2 regions of the Arthrobacter sp. BGA-UO-ETr-C19 genome follow, and region 2 is predicted to be linked to the other one. Evidence: predicted binding sites of a transcription regulator. Region 2 holds the regulator's gene; the other holds the start of a gene.
What was found. Region 2 encodes LexA, which represses DNA repair genes until DNA is damaged. Its sites were predicted from a motif close to TCGAACANNTGTTCGA; they were not measured.
Positions count from the first base shown of each region.

Region 1: AC57BR_RS15475 (DUF6504 family protein) is a predicted target of LexA. The motif match lies at 3,547-3,562, and genes of this name have one in related genera.

Region 1 covers NZ_JCAQPC010000022.1:134,979-139,854, reverse strand. The annotation lists gene AC57BR_RS15515 (lipoate--protein ligase family protein) at 1-84, shown strand, start outside; gene AC57BR_RS15510 (VOC family protein) at 103-465, opposite strand; gene AC57BR_RS15505 (hypothetical protein) at 626-877, shown strand; gene AC57BR_RS15500 (mycoredoxin) at 988-1,245, opposite strand; gene AC57BR_RS15495 (SOS response-associated peptidase) at 1,348-2,097, shown strand; gene AC57BR_RS15490 (VOC family protein) at 2,176-2,595, opposite strand; gene AC57BR_RS15485 (chorismate mutase) at 2,610-2,936, shown strand; gene AC57BR_RS15480 (hypothetical protein) at 3,080-3,466, opposite strand; gene AC57BR_RS15475 (DUF6504 family protein) at 3,610-3,975, shown strand; gene AC57BR_RS15470 (DNA polymerase III subunit alpha) at 3,972-4,876, shown strand, end outside.
Region 2 covers NZ_JCAQPC010000020.1:46,262-51,137, reverse strand. The annotation lists gene AC57BR_RS12485 (ATP-dependent DNA helicase) at 1-1,233, shown strand, start outside; gene lexA (transcriptional repressor LexA) at 1,342-2,088, opposite strand; gene AC57BR_RS12475 (LysM peptidoglycan-binding domain-containing protein) at 2,398-2,850, shown strand; gene AC57BR_RS12470 (histidinol-phosphate transaminase) at 2,917-4,035, shown strand; gene hisB (imidazoleglycerol-phosphate dehydratase HisB) at 4,095-4,721, shown strand; gene hisH (imidazole glycerol phosphate synthase subunit HisH) at 4,718-4,876, shown strand, end outside.

The DNA of each region.
Region 1 (4,876 bases), on a different contig from region 2:
CAGGCCATCGAGGACGCAGTGGTCCGCACCTATGCGGAGTACGCCACGATGGGCCGGGCGGACTTCAGCAGTCTCCGCGCCTAACGCTGCGCCAGGCGGGTTCTACTCGGTGGCCGGGGGGATCTGGCAGATCATCAGGACGTTTCCGTCCGGGTCCCGGAAGTTGAACCACTGGTCGTCGTTGACGTCGGTGAGTTCCACGCCGCGGGTTTTCATGAACGCGTGGGCCGCGTGGATGTCGGCGGTGTTGAAGTGGAACGCAGGAACCTGGAAGACGGCGCCCGGAGAGTAGATCCTGCTGTCCAGGACGAGGCCGGCCCCCTCCATGGGAAGTATGTACAGATGGTCCAGCAGGACCTTGTCATCGGCGGGCACGCCCAACATGCCGCAATACCAGTCGCGGGCTTCCTCGATATCGCTGACGGGGACAAAGACGGTGCCGATCTGCGGGGAAACTGGATTCACAGCAATCCTTTGGAACGCGGGAAGGAACTCGGACTGTAACGCGCCGGACTGGCAAGCGCCAGAAGCGGCACCGGGTCCGGATTTTTCGTACCCAGACCTGTCGATTTCAAACGCAGAGGAGAGGACGATTAAGGAACAGCCGCTGAAAAGGAGGTCGGTGATGTGCTATTCATCGCGGGCGGATTTCGGCTGGGACACCCGAAAGGATACCGTCCGAAAGCCTGAGGCGCACCGGGAACCGGTGCCATCGGAAGCCGCGCCCGGGAACCCGCTGCCTGTGGACCATCCGGAACCCCGGACCCACGCGGACGACACCAGGCTGTGGGCCTTCCTGGCCCGCCGCAAGGAGCCCCGCCGCCAGGAAACCCACGCTCCCAGGCCGATCCCGGACCGGATCGGCGAAAAGGTCTGATCCACCGGAGGGGCCTGAAACAGCAAAGGCATTGGAGCAGCCAAGGCATGGAAACAGTAAAGGCACCGGTATCCGGTGCCTTTACTGGTGAACATACTTCGGCGTCAGCCCTAGGCGGCGAGCCTGCTCTTGACCTCTGCTGCGGACGGGTTCGTGGCAGCGGTGCCGTCCGGGAAGAGGACGGTGGGGACGGTGCGGTTGCCGCCGTTGATCTGCTCCACGAGCTCGGCCGTGCCGTCGACCTCTTCGATGTTGATCTCGGTGTAGCCGATGCCCTGGGCGTCCAGCTGCTTCTTCAGCCGGTTGCAGTAGCCGCACCAGGTGGTCGAGAACATGGTGATGGTGCCGTCTTCGGGGGTAAAGTCCACGGGCTCTCCTCGGATAGATGTGGTCCTGTCGGTTTCCTTCCCCTCAACCGTAACCCGGGCGCCGGTATTCCCCAGCCTCTGTTGCAATGGCATGCTGGTGCCATGTGTGGACGTTACGTCATGGCCCGGGCAGTGGGGGATCTGCTGGCCGAATTCGACGCCGAACTTGAGAACGAAACCGAAATCCCGCCGTCGTGGAACGTTGCGCCCACCGACGGTGCGCCCATTGTCCTGGAACGGCTGATTGATGGTGACACGGTCCGCCAGCTGCACGTCGCCCGCTGGGGCCTGGTGCCGTCCTGGGCGAAAAGCCCGGCTATCGGAGCGAAGATGATCAACGCCCGGAGTGAGTCGGTCCTTGAGAAGCCGGCGTTCCGCAAGGCGGTGCAGTCGAGGCGCTGCGCGGTCCCGGCGGACGGCTACTACGAGTGGAAGCAGGGCGAGGGCCGCAGCAAGCAGCCCTACTACGTCCACCCCCGGGATGAGTCCGCCATCGCCTTCGCCGGACTGTACGAGTGGTGGAAGGACCCGTCCCTGCCGCCGGGTGAACCCGCGCAGTGGATGCTCTCGATGTCCATCATGACGGCGGACTCGCCGCCGGCGGGAACCGAGGGCACGGTGTTCGCCGAACTTACAGCGCTCCACGACCGCGTCCCGCTGCCCATGAGCCGCGAGACCATGGCGGCCTGGCTTGACCCGCAGGTGGACGACGCGGCCGGCCTGGTGGACCTCGTCAGGTCCGGTGTGAAGGACGTAGCCGCGGGCTGGCGGGTGGATTCCGTGGGCAAGGCGGTGGGCAACGTCCGCAACAACTCCCCGGAGCTCATCGAGCCTGTGGAGGCACTCTTCTGAGTTTGCCGTCTGGGTTTGCCCTCTGAGGCTCGGGTCCGGGACAAGCGGACCCGGCCGGAATCAGACCCGGACCTGCCATCAGACGGTGACCTGGCCGTCGTCCACTGTCCACGTGGGGTTGAATGCAATCTCCCAGCGGAAGCCGTCCGGATCGGCGAAGTATCCGGTGTAGCCGCCCCAGGGCTGGGTCTTGGGAGGGGCCACGACGGCCGCACCGGCAGACTCTGCCTGGGCCATCACCTGGTCCACCTGCTCTGCGCTGCCGACGTTGTGGCTGAGCGTAATGCAGGGAACGGCGGCGGGAGCGTCGACGGCGGCCTCGGCCTGCATCTGCCCGGCATCCCACAGGGAGAGGATCAGGCCGTGGTTGGCCTGGATGAAGACCACTTCGTCGGGAACCTCGCGGTGGACCGGCCAGCCCAGGCCGTCCACGTAGAAGCGCCGGGAGGCGGCCACGCTGCGCACTCCCAAGGAAATAAAATCGACTCTGGGCTGCATGGTTCGATACTGTCATGATCATGCCCACAAATCACGGAGACGAGAAAAACGCCCAGGCTGACCGGGAACAGCTCGCCGCCGTGCGGGTCGCGGTGGATGAGGTGGACGAGCAGATTGTCACGCTGATCGCCCGCCGCGAGCGCCTGATTCGCATCGCGGGAACCCTGAAGGGTGACGACGCCGAAGTGCGGGCGCCGGGGCGCGTGGAGCGGGTCATCGAGCATGTGCGCTCGGCCGCCGAGAAAAAAGAAATAGACCCGGATATCGTGGAAAGCACGTACCGGGCCATGATCTCGAAGTTCATCGAGCTTGAGATGAAAATCCACAACGACAACAGCTGAGCCGTTTTTCCCGGCGGCTGGCGGGTTCCTTCGCAGGCAGGTCCAGGCAACTTAACAAGTCCGGGCCGCTGACAGGCGCGCCGAGACGCAGGGCCGGCTGATCCGGGCTGGTGCCCGGTGCCGCTTGCGGGGGCGCTGATCCGCTAAAGCTTCTCCTCGACGGGTACGCCAGACTGGAATTCCCGCCCGTCGGCCTCGCTGAACGCGGACATGAGGTGGCTCTTGTCCAGCCCCAGTACCGTGCTCATGGGGAAGTTGCCCGTAATGGTGTTACCCGAGTGCTCAACGCTGCTGAGGTCGAAATTCTCCTCCGTGCCGTCATGGCTGAAGGAGTAGATCGAGACCGCCTCGCCGTTCATGAACTCGATTCCCAGCCTCCGTTGATGTGAATAATCCGGAGTGGCAGCCACGAGCCCTACAACAAAGGCGCCCGATGCTGGAATGTTGCCGTCGATATCGAACTTGGCCACCAATGTGCTTTCTTTGGCGGCGATGCTTACCTGCTTCAGGAGCGCGTCATTGGAACTCATGGGACCATCCTGCCCTGTGAGCCGCCGTCCGTCCACACCCATCTAGGTTTTGTCTCCGGCCCGGCGTAGACTGGAACTATTCGAATACATATTCGAATGACTGCGTATTTTCTGCAGGATGAGATTGGTATCCGGAGGCACCCATGGGAACGTTCAGCGAGTCGGTTGACGTCGTCTGTGCACCTACCGGTGAGCCAGCGGAGCTTCGGTGGGGCGGCAGGGAATACCTGGTCTGCGCCGAACCCCTGCGCTGGTACGAACGCCGCCAGTGGTGGGCCGAAGAACGGCGTGCTCCGCTGGGGAGCGGGCCCGGGCTTGTGGACCATGAGATCTGGCGGGTGCAGGTCCTGCCTGCCGGCAGAAGCAGCCCGACGGAAACTCCGGCCGCAGAACTTACTGAACCTCTAACCCTTGACCTGGTGCGGCATGCCGGCAGCGGACGCTGGCGGCTGCTCCGGATCCACGACGCCCTTCGGCCCAAAGACGCACTCCAGCACAAAACAGCATGAGCTTCACTCACCTTCACGTTTCCACCGCCTTCAGCGCCCACTATGGTGTCTCCTGGCCGGATGAACTCGCCCAGGCGGCGGCTGCCCAGGGAGCAACCGCCCTCGGCTGCACGGACCGCGACGGCCTGTACGGCACAGTAAAACACCTCAAGGCCTGCATGGCTGCCGGAATTGACCCGGTGGTCGGTGTGGATCTGTCAGTGTTCGACGACGAGGGGGACCATGATGCCGGGGCGGTCCTGGCGCGGGTTTCCAAAACCCGGTTCTCGGCATCCCGCGTCACCGGGCGGGTCGTTGTCCTCGCGCATGGCCACAACAACGGTGCGGGATACAAGGCACTGTGCCGGCTGATCTCCGACGCACATGCCCGCACCACGGGTAAGGCAGGGGGAACGGTTCCCGTTGCTGTCACCAGGGCTGAACTCGCCTCACGCGTCCTGGATCCGGAAAGCCTGAAACCGGTGCTCACCGTGCTGCTGGGCCCGGATTCCGACGTCGGCAACGCGCTGGGCGGGCGGCGGTACCTCCGGCCCCGGACCCTTTTCAAGGGCTGGCTGGACGCCATGCCCGCCGGAAGCGTCGCGGCAGAGATCGTTACCCACCTCAGCGCGCCGGGTGAGCCGTTAAGCACCGCCCATGCGGTCCGCATGCTCAAGCTGGCGCAGGAGTACGGCGTGCCGGCCGTGCTCACCAACGCAGTCCGATACTGCGAGGAGGACGGGGCGGCCACCGCCGATGTCCTGGATTCGGCCCGCACTCTGAAGTCGCTTCCCGAACTCTCCGCCGCGCCGCTGCTTCAGCCCAACGGGCAGGGCTGGCTGAAAACCCCGGACCAAATGGTGGAACTGGGCAAGGAAGTCATCCATGCAGCCGGCTACGGGGCCGCAGATCTTCAGGTGCT
Region 2 (4,876 bases):
GGTGCGGTTTCGGGGCAGCTGTCGGTGGCCATGGTCCACGCCGCAGCGTCCGGCGCACGCAAGCACACCGGCATTACCGTTGACGCGCTCAACACAGCGGCCGCCAACCTCGAGGTGGCTCTCGCCGGCGTTCCCAGCGGCCTGCTGCCCAACGGCCTGAACGACGAGCAGCTGGACTGTGTTGACCAGCTTCGTGAGGCCTGCCGGGCGGCGCTGTCGGATTCCAAGGGGGACAGCAATACAACGGCCGACGGCGGGCGGCAGCTCGCGCGCTCCCGCCTGCTGGTGATTCTGGAGCTTTGCGAACGGCTCATCGCCGCCCGGGAAAACCGCGAGGTGGTCTGGTTCTCCCGGAACAGCACGTTTGATCCCCAGCAGGGCTACTCCGCGCCGGACGAGACCGCCCCGGCGCTGGTCAACATCGCCCCGCTGAGCGTCGCTGGCCGGCTCCGGGAAGGGCTGTTCGCCGGGCATACAGTGGTGCTGACGTCGGCCACTCTGGCCATCGGCTCTGCCTTCGAACCCGCGGCTGGCGGATTGGGCCTGGTCGGGGACGGTGCGCCGAGCTGGACCGGCGTCGACGTAGGTTCGCCCTTCGACTACCCCAGGCAGGGAATCCTCTATGTAGCGGGGCACCTGCCGAAACCGGGCCGCGGCACGTCGCCGGAGGCGCTGGACGAACTCGAGTCTCTCATCCGCGCCTCGGGCGGGGGTGCGCTGTGTCTGTTCTCCTCACGGAGGGCGGCCGAGGAAGCCGCGGACGCCCTGCGCACGCGGCTGGATGTCAGCATTCTTTGCCAGGGCGAATCCACCATGACGGCCCTTGTGAAGCAGTTTGCTGACGAGCCCGATACCTGCCTGTTCGGCACGATGTCACTGTGGCAGGGGGTCGACGTGCCGGGCGGGTCCTGCCGCCTGGTGGTCATTGACCGGATTCCCTTCCCGCGGCCGGACGACCCGCTGATGACCGCGCGGTCCCGGGCCGTTGCCCAGGCCGGCGGCAACGGCTTCATGTCCGTATCCGCCACGCACGCGGCCATCAGGCTCGCCCAGGGGGCCGGACGGCTCATCCGGTCCACGAATGACAAGGGCGTGGTGGCGGTGCTGGACTCCAGGCTTTCCACAGAGCGCTACGGCGGGTTCCTGCGGGCCGCCCTTCCGCCGTTCTGGCCAACGACCGACCGGAAGACCGCCGTCGCGGCACTGGAAAGGCTCGCCGGCGCACAGACGTGAGGAAGCCCCGGGCCACTGCTGCCCGGGGCGTAAGGCTCCCTGAACGACGTTTCCGCTCCCTGAGCGATGTTTCCGGGGAGGAAGCCCGGCGGCTGCCGGCCCCGGAGGCTACAGCGAGCGGAGTACGGAAACCACCTTGCCCATGACAACCGCGTGGTCGCCGAGGATGGGTTCGTACTGGGTGTTCTGCGGCAGGAGCCAGGTGTGGCCGTCGCGCTGCCGGAATGTCTTGACTGTGGCTTCGTCGTCGAGCAGCGCCGCGACGATGTCGCCGTTGACCGCGTCGCTCTGCCGCCGGACCACCACCCAGTCGCCGTCGCAGATGGCGGCGTCCACCATGGAGTCGCCTGCGACCCTAAGCATGAACAGTTCGCCGTGGCCCACCAGTTGGCGGGGCAGCGGCATCAGCTCCTCCACCATCTGGTCCGCGAGGATGGGGCCGCCGGCCGCGATCCGGCCGACCAACGGCACCATTGCGGTGTCCATCGCGCTGGGCAGTTCGGACACGGAAGCGCCTGCAGCGCCCATGGCCGGGGCCTTGTCCGTGCCGCCGGATTTCGCCGTCCCCGCATCCAGGGTGAGTGGCATCAGCACCTCCATGGCGCGCGGACGCTTGGGGTCACGCCGAAGGTAGCCAAGCTTTTCCAGCTGGGAGAGCTGATGGGTCACGCTGGACAGGCTGGCCAGGCCGACGGTGTCGCCGATTTCCCGCATCGACGGCGGGTAGCCGTTTTCATTGACCGAACGCTGGATGGTTTCCAGGATCTTCTTCTGACGGAGTGTCAGTCCCTTGGGGGTCCGCTGAGACCGCGGGCTGCGCTGGGGAGCCTTGCCGTCAGAGGCCTGTGCTGCCATGTTCGCCAACGCCTTTCCGTTCCTCCCGGCCGCGGTAGCTGCAGTGGCCGGGAACTTCCGGCCTGAAAAATGTCAGACCCTGCTGATCAACTGCAGATGTGGTTGTTCTGTGTTTTCCAACGTAGGCCAGCCATAGGGCTTTTTCAAACATTTGTTCTAGCGAGTCTCGACTTAATTCGTTGATAGGTGCTAAAACTAGGAAAAGCAAAGTTCGAACATGTGTTCTAGTGGGGGCGGCTCGTCAGCCCGGTGTTCGAACTGTCCGTTCGAACACGAGGCAGTACAACTTGGTCCAGGAGGGCTCACGCCATGTCAGCTTCAACAGCAGTGCAGGCTTCAACAGCATTCCCGTCTGCGGATTCCCGCCGCGGCGCGGTGTCTCATCAGCGGGCGGTGACCCAACTGCGTGCGGTGTCCCAGTCCCGTGCGGCGTCCCGGCCAGGCAAGCCGCCGCGCCTTCGCCTCACCCGCCGCGGCCGGGTCGTCCTGATCGGCCTGCCGCTTGTTCTGCTTGCCGCCGTGATCCTGTCCCTGGCGGGGCTCCTGAACTCGCCGGCCAAGGCTGCAGACAGCGCCAGCGGCCTGACCGTCACGCCCACCGTTTCTGTCACGGTGCAGCCCGGTGAGTCACTCTGGGCCATCGCCGGAAAAGTCGACCCCGGCCGCGACCCCCGGGACGTGATTGCGGACATTGTCCAGCTCAACGACCTCCAGGCAGGGAAGGTCATGCCCGGCCAGCAGTTGTTTGTGCCGAACAAATAGGCGGTTTCTGGGCGCCGGGGCCGTCACAGTTTCCGGCCGGCCCTCCGGGTTACTTAAACTGTCTAGGTGACTGACCAGCTTGAGCGACTGAACCGACTGCCCCTGCGGACCAACCTGAGGGGGCTGTCCCCTTACGGCGCCCCGCAGCTTGACGTTCCGATCCTGCTCAACGTCAACGAGAACACGCATGGCGTGCCCGCCGACGTGCGGGCGGCCATCACCGCGGCCGTAAGCGAGGCCGCCACCGGACTCAACCGGTACCCCGACCGCGAATTCACTGAACTCCGGGAAGCCCTGGCTGAGTACCTCGGCCACGGGCTGAGCGCGGACAATCTCTGGGCAGCCAACGGCTCCAACGAGGTTCTTCAACAGATCCTCCAGGCCTTCGGCGGCCCGGGCCGTTCGCTCCTGAGTTTCCCGCCGACGTACTCCATGTACCCGCTCCTCGCCAGCGGCACGGACACCGCCTACATCGCCGGCAAGCGTGCCGATGACTACGGCCTCAGCGCCGAGTCGGCCGCAAGCCAGGTGCGCGAACTCCAGCCCAGCATTGTCTTCCTGTGCTCGCCCAACAACCCCACCGGCACCGGCCTGGGCCTGGACGTGGTGGAGGCCGTCTACGAGGCGGGCGAGGCCAGCCAGGCGGTCGTCGTCGTGGACGAGGCGTATCACGAGTTTGCGCACGACGGGACCCCCAGCGCTCTGACCCTGCTGCCCGGCCGGGAGCGGCTCATCGTGTCCCGGACCATGAGCAAGGCGTTCGCTCTCGCCGGCGCCCGCCTCGGTTACATGGCCGCGGCCCCGGAGGTGACCGACGCCCTCCGGCTCGTGCGCCTGCCCTACCACCTGTCGGCCGTCACGCAGGCAACCGCCCTCGCGGCTCTGCAGCACCGCGAGGCGCTCATGGCGGATGTCGAGGACATCAAGCGGCAGCGCGACCGGATTGTCGCGGAGCTGACGCGGATGGGGCTGCGGCCCGCGGCATCCGACTCCAACTACGTCTTCTTCGGCGGGCTGGAGAACCCCCATGAGGTCTGGCAGGGACTGCTGGACGCAGGGGTGCTTGTCCGGGACGTCGGCATCGCCGGCCACTTGCGGGTCACCGCCGGTACTGAGACGGAAACCACAGCCTTCCTGGAAGCGCTGGAAGGCATCCTGGCCCGGCAGGCCGCACTTCCGGCCTAAACTTGAACATGGACCAGGTCAGGTCCGCCCCCATCCTTCGTCAAAGGACATCTATCACCATGAGCGACACCGGAATCAAGGCTGCCGAGGCACGGACTGCCCGCATGGAGCGCGCCACCAGCGAATCTTCCGTGCTGGTGGAGATCAACCTCGACGGTACCGGAGTGTCGGACATCAGCACGTCGGTCCCGTTCTACGACCACATGCTGACGGCGCTGTGCAAGCACTCACTCATCGACATGACCGTCAAGGCCACCGGCGACATCCACATTGACGTCCACCACACCGTCGAGGACGTTGCCATCACGTTCGGCGAGGTGCTGCGCACCGCTCTGGGCAACAAGGCCGGGATCCGCCGCTTCGGTGAGGCCACCGTGCCGCTGGATGAGGCCCTGGCCCACGCCGTCGTTGACGTCTCCGGCCGGCCCTACCTGGTGCACGGCGGCGAGCCCGCCGGGCAGGAGTACCACCTGATCGGCGGCCACTTCACGGGCTCGCTGACCCGGCACGTCTTCGAGGCCATCACGCTGCACGCCGGCATCTGCCTGCACATGAACGTCATCGCCGGCCGCGACCCGCACCACATCGTGGAAGCCCAGTTCAAGGCATTCGCGCGGGCCCTCCGTGCAGCCGTCGAGCCGGATCCCCGCGTCGAAGGCATTCCGTCCACCAAGGGGGCACTGTGACCGGCAAAGTACTGCGCGAGGGCGCGATCATCGATCCGTCGGCAACGCTGAAGCCGGCTTCCCCGGAGGGCAAGCCCACCGTGACCGTCCTGGACTACGGCTCCGGCAACGTCCGTTCTGCCGTGCGTGCCCTGGAACGCGCCGGCGCCGAGGTC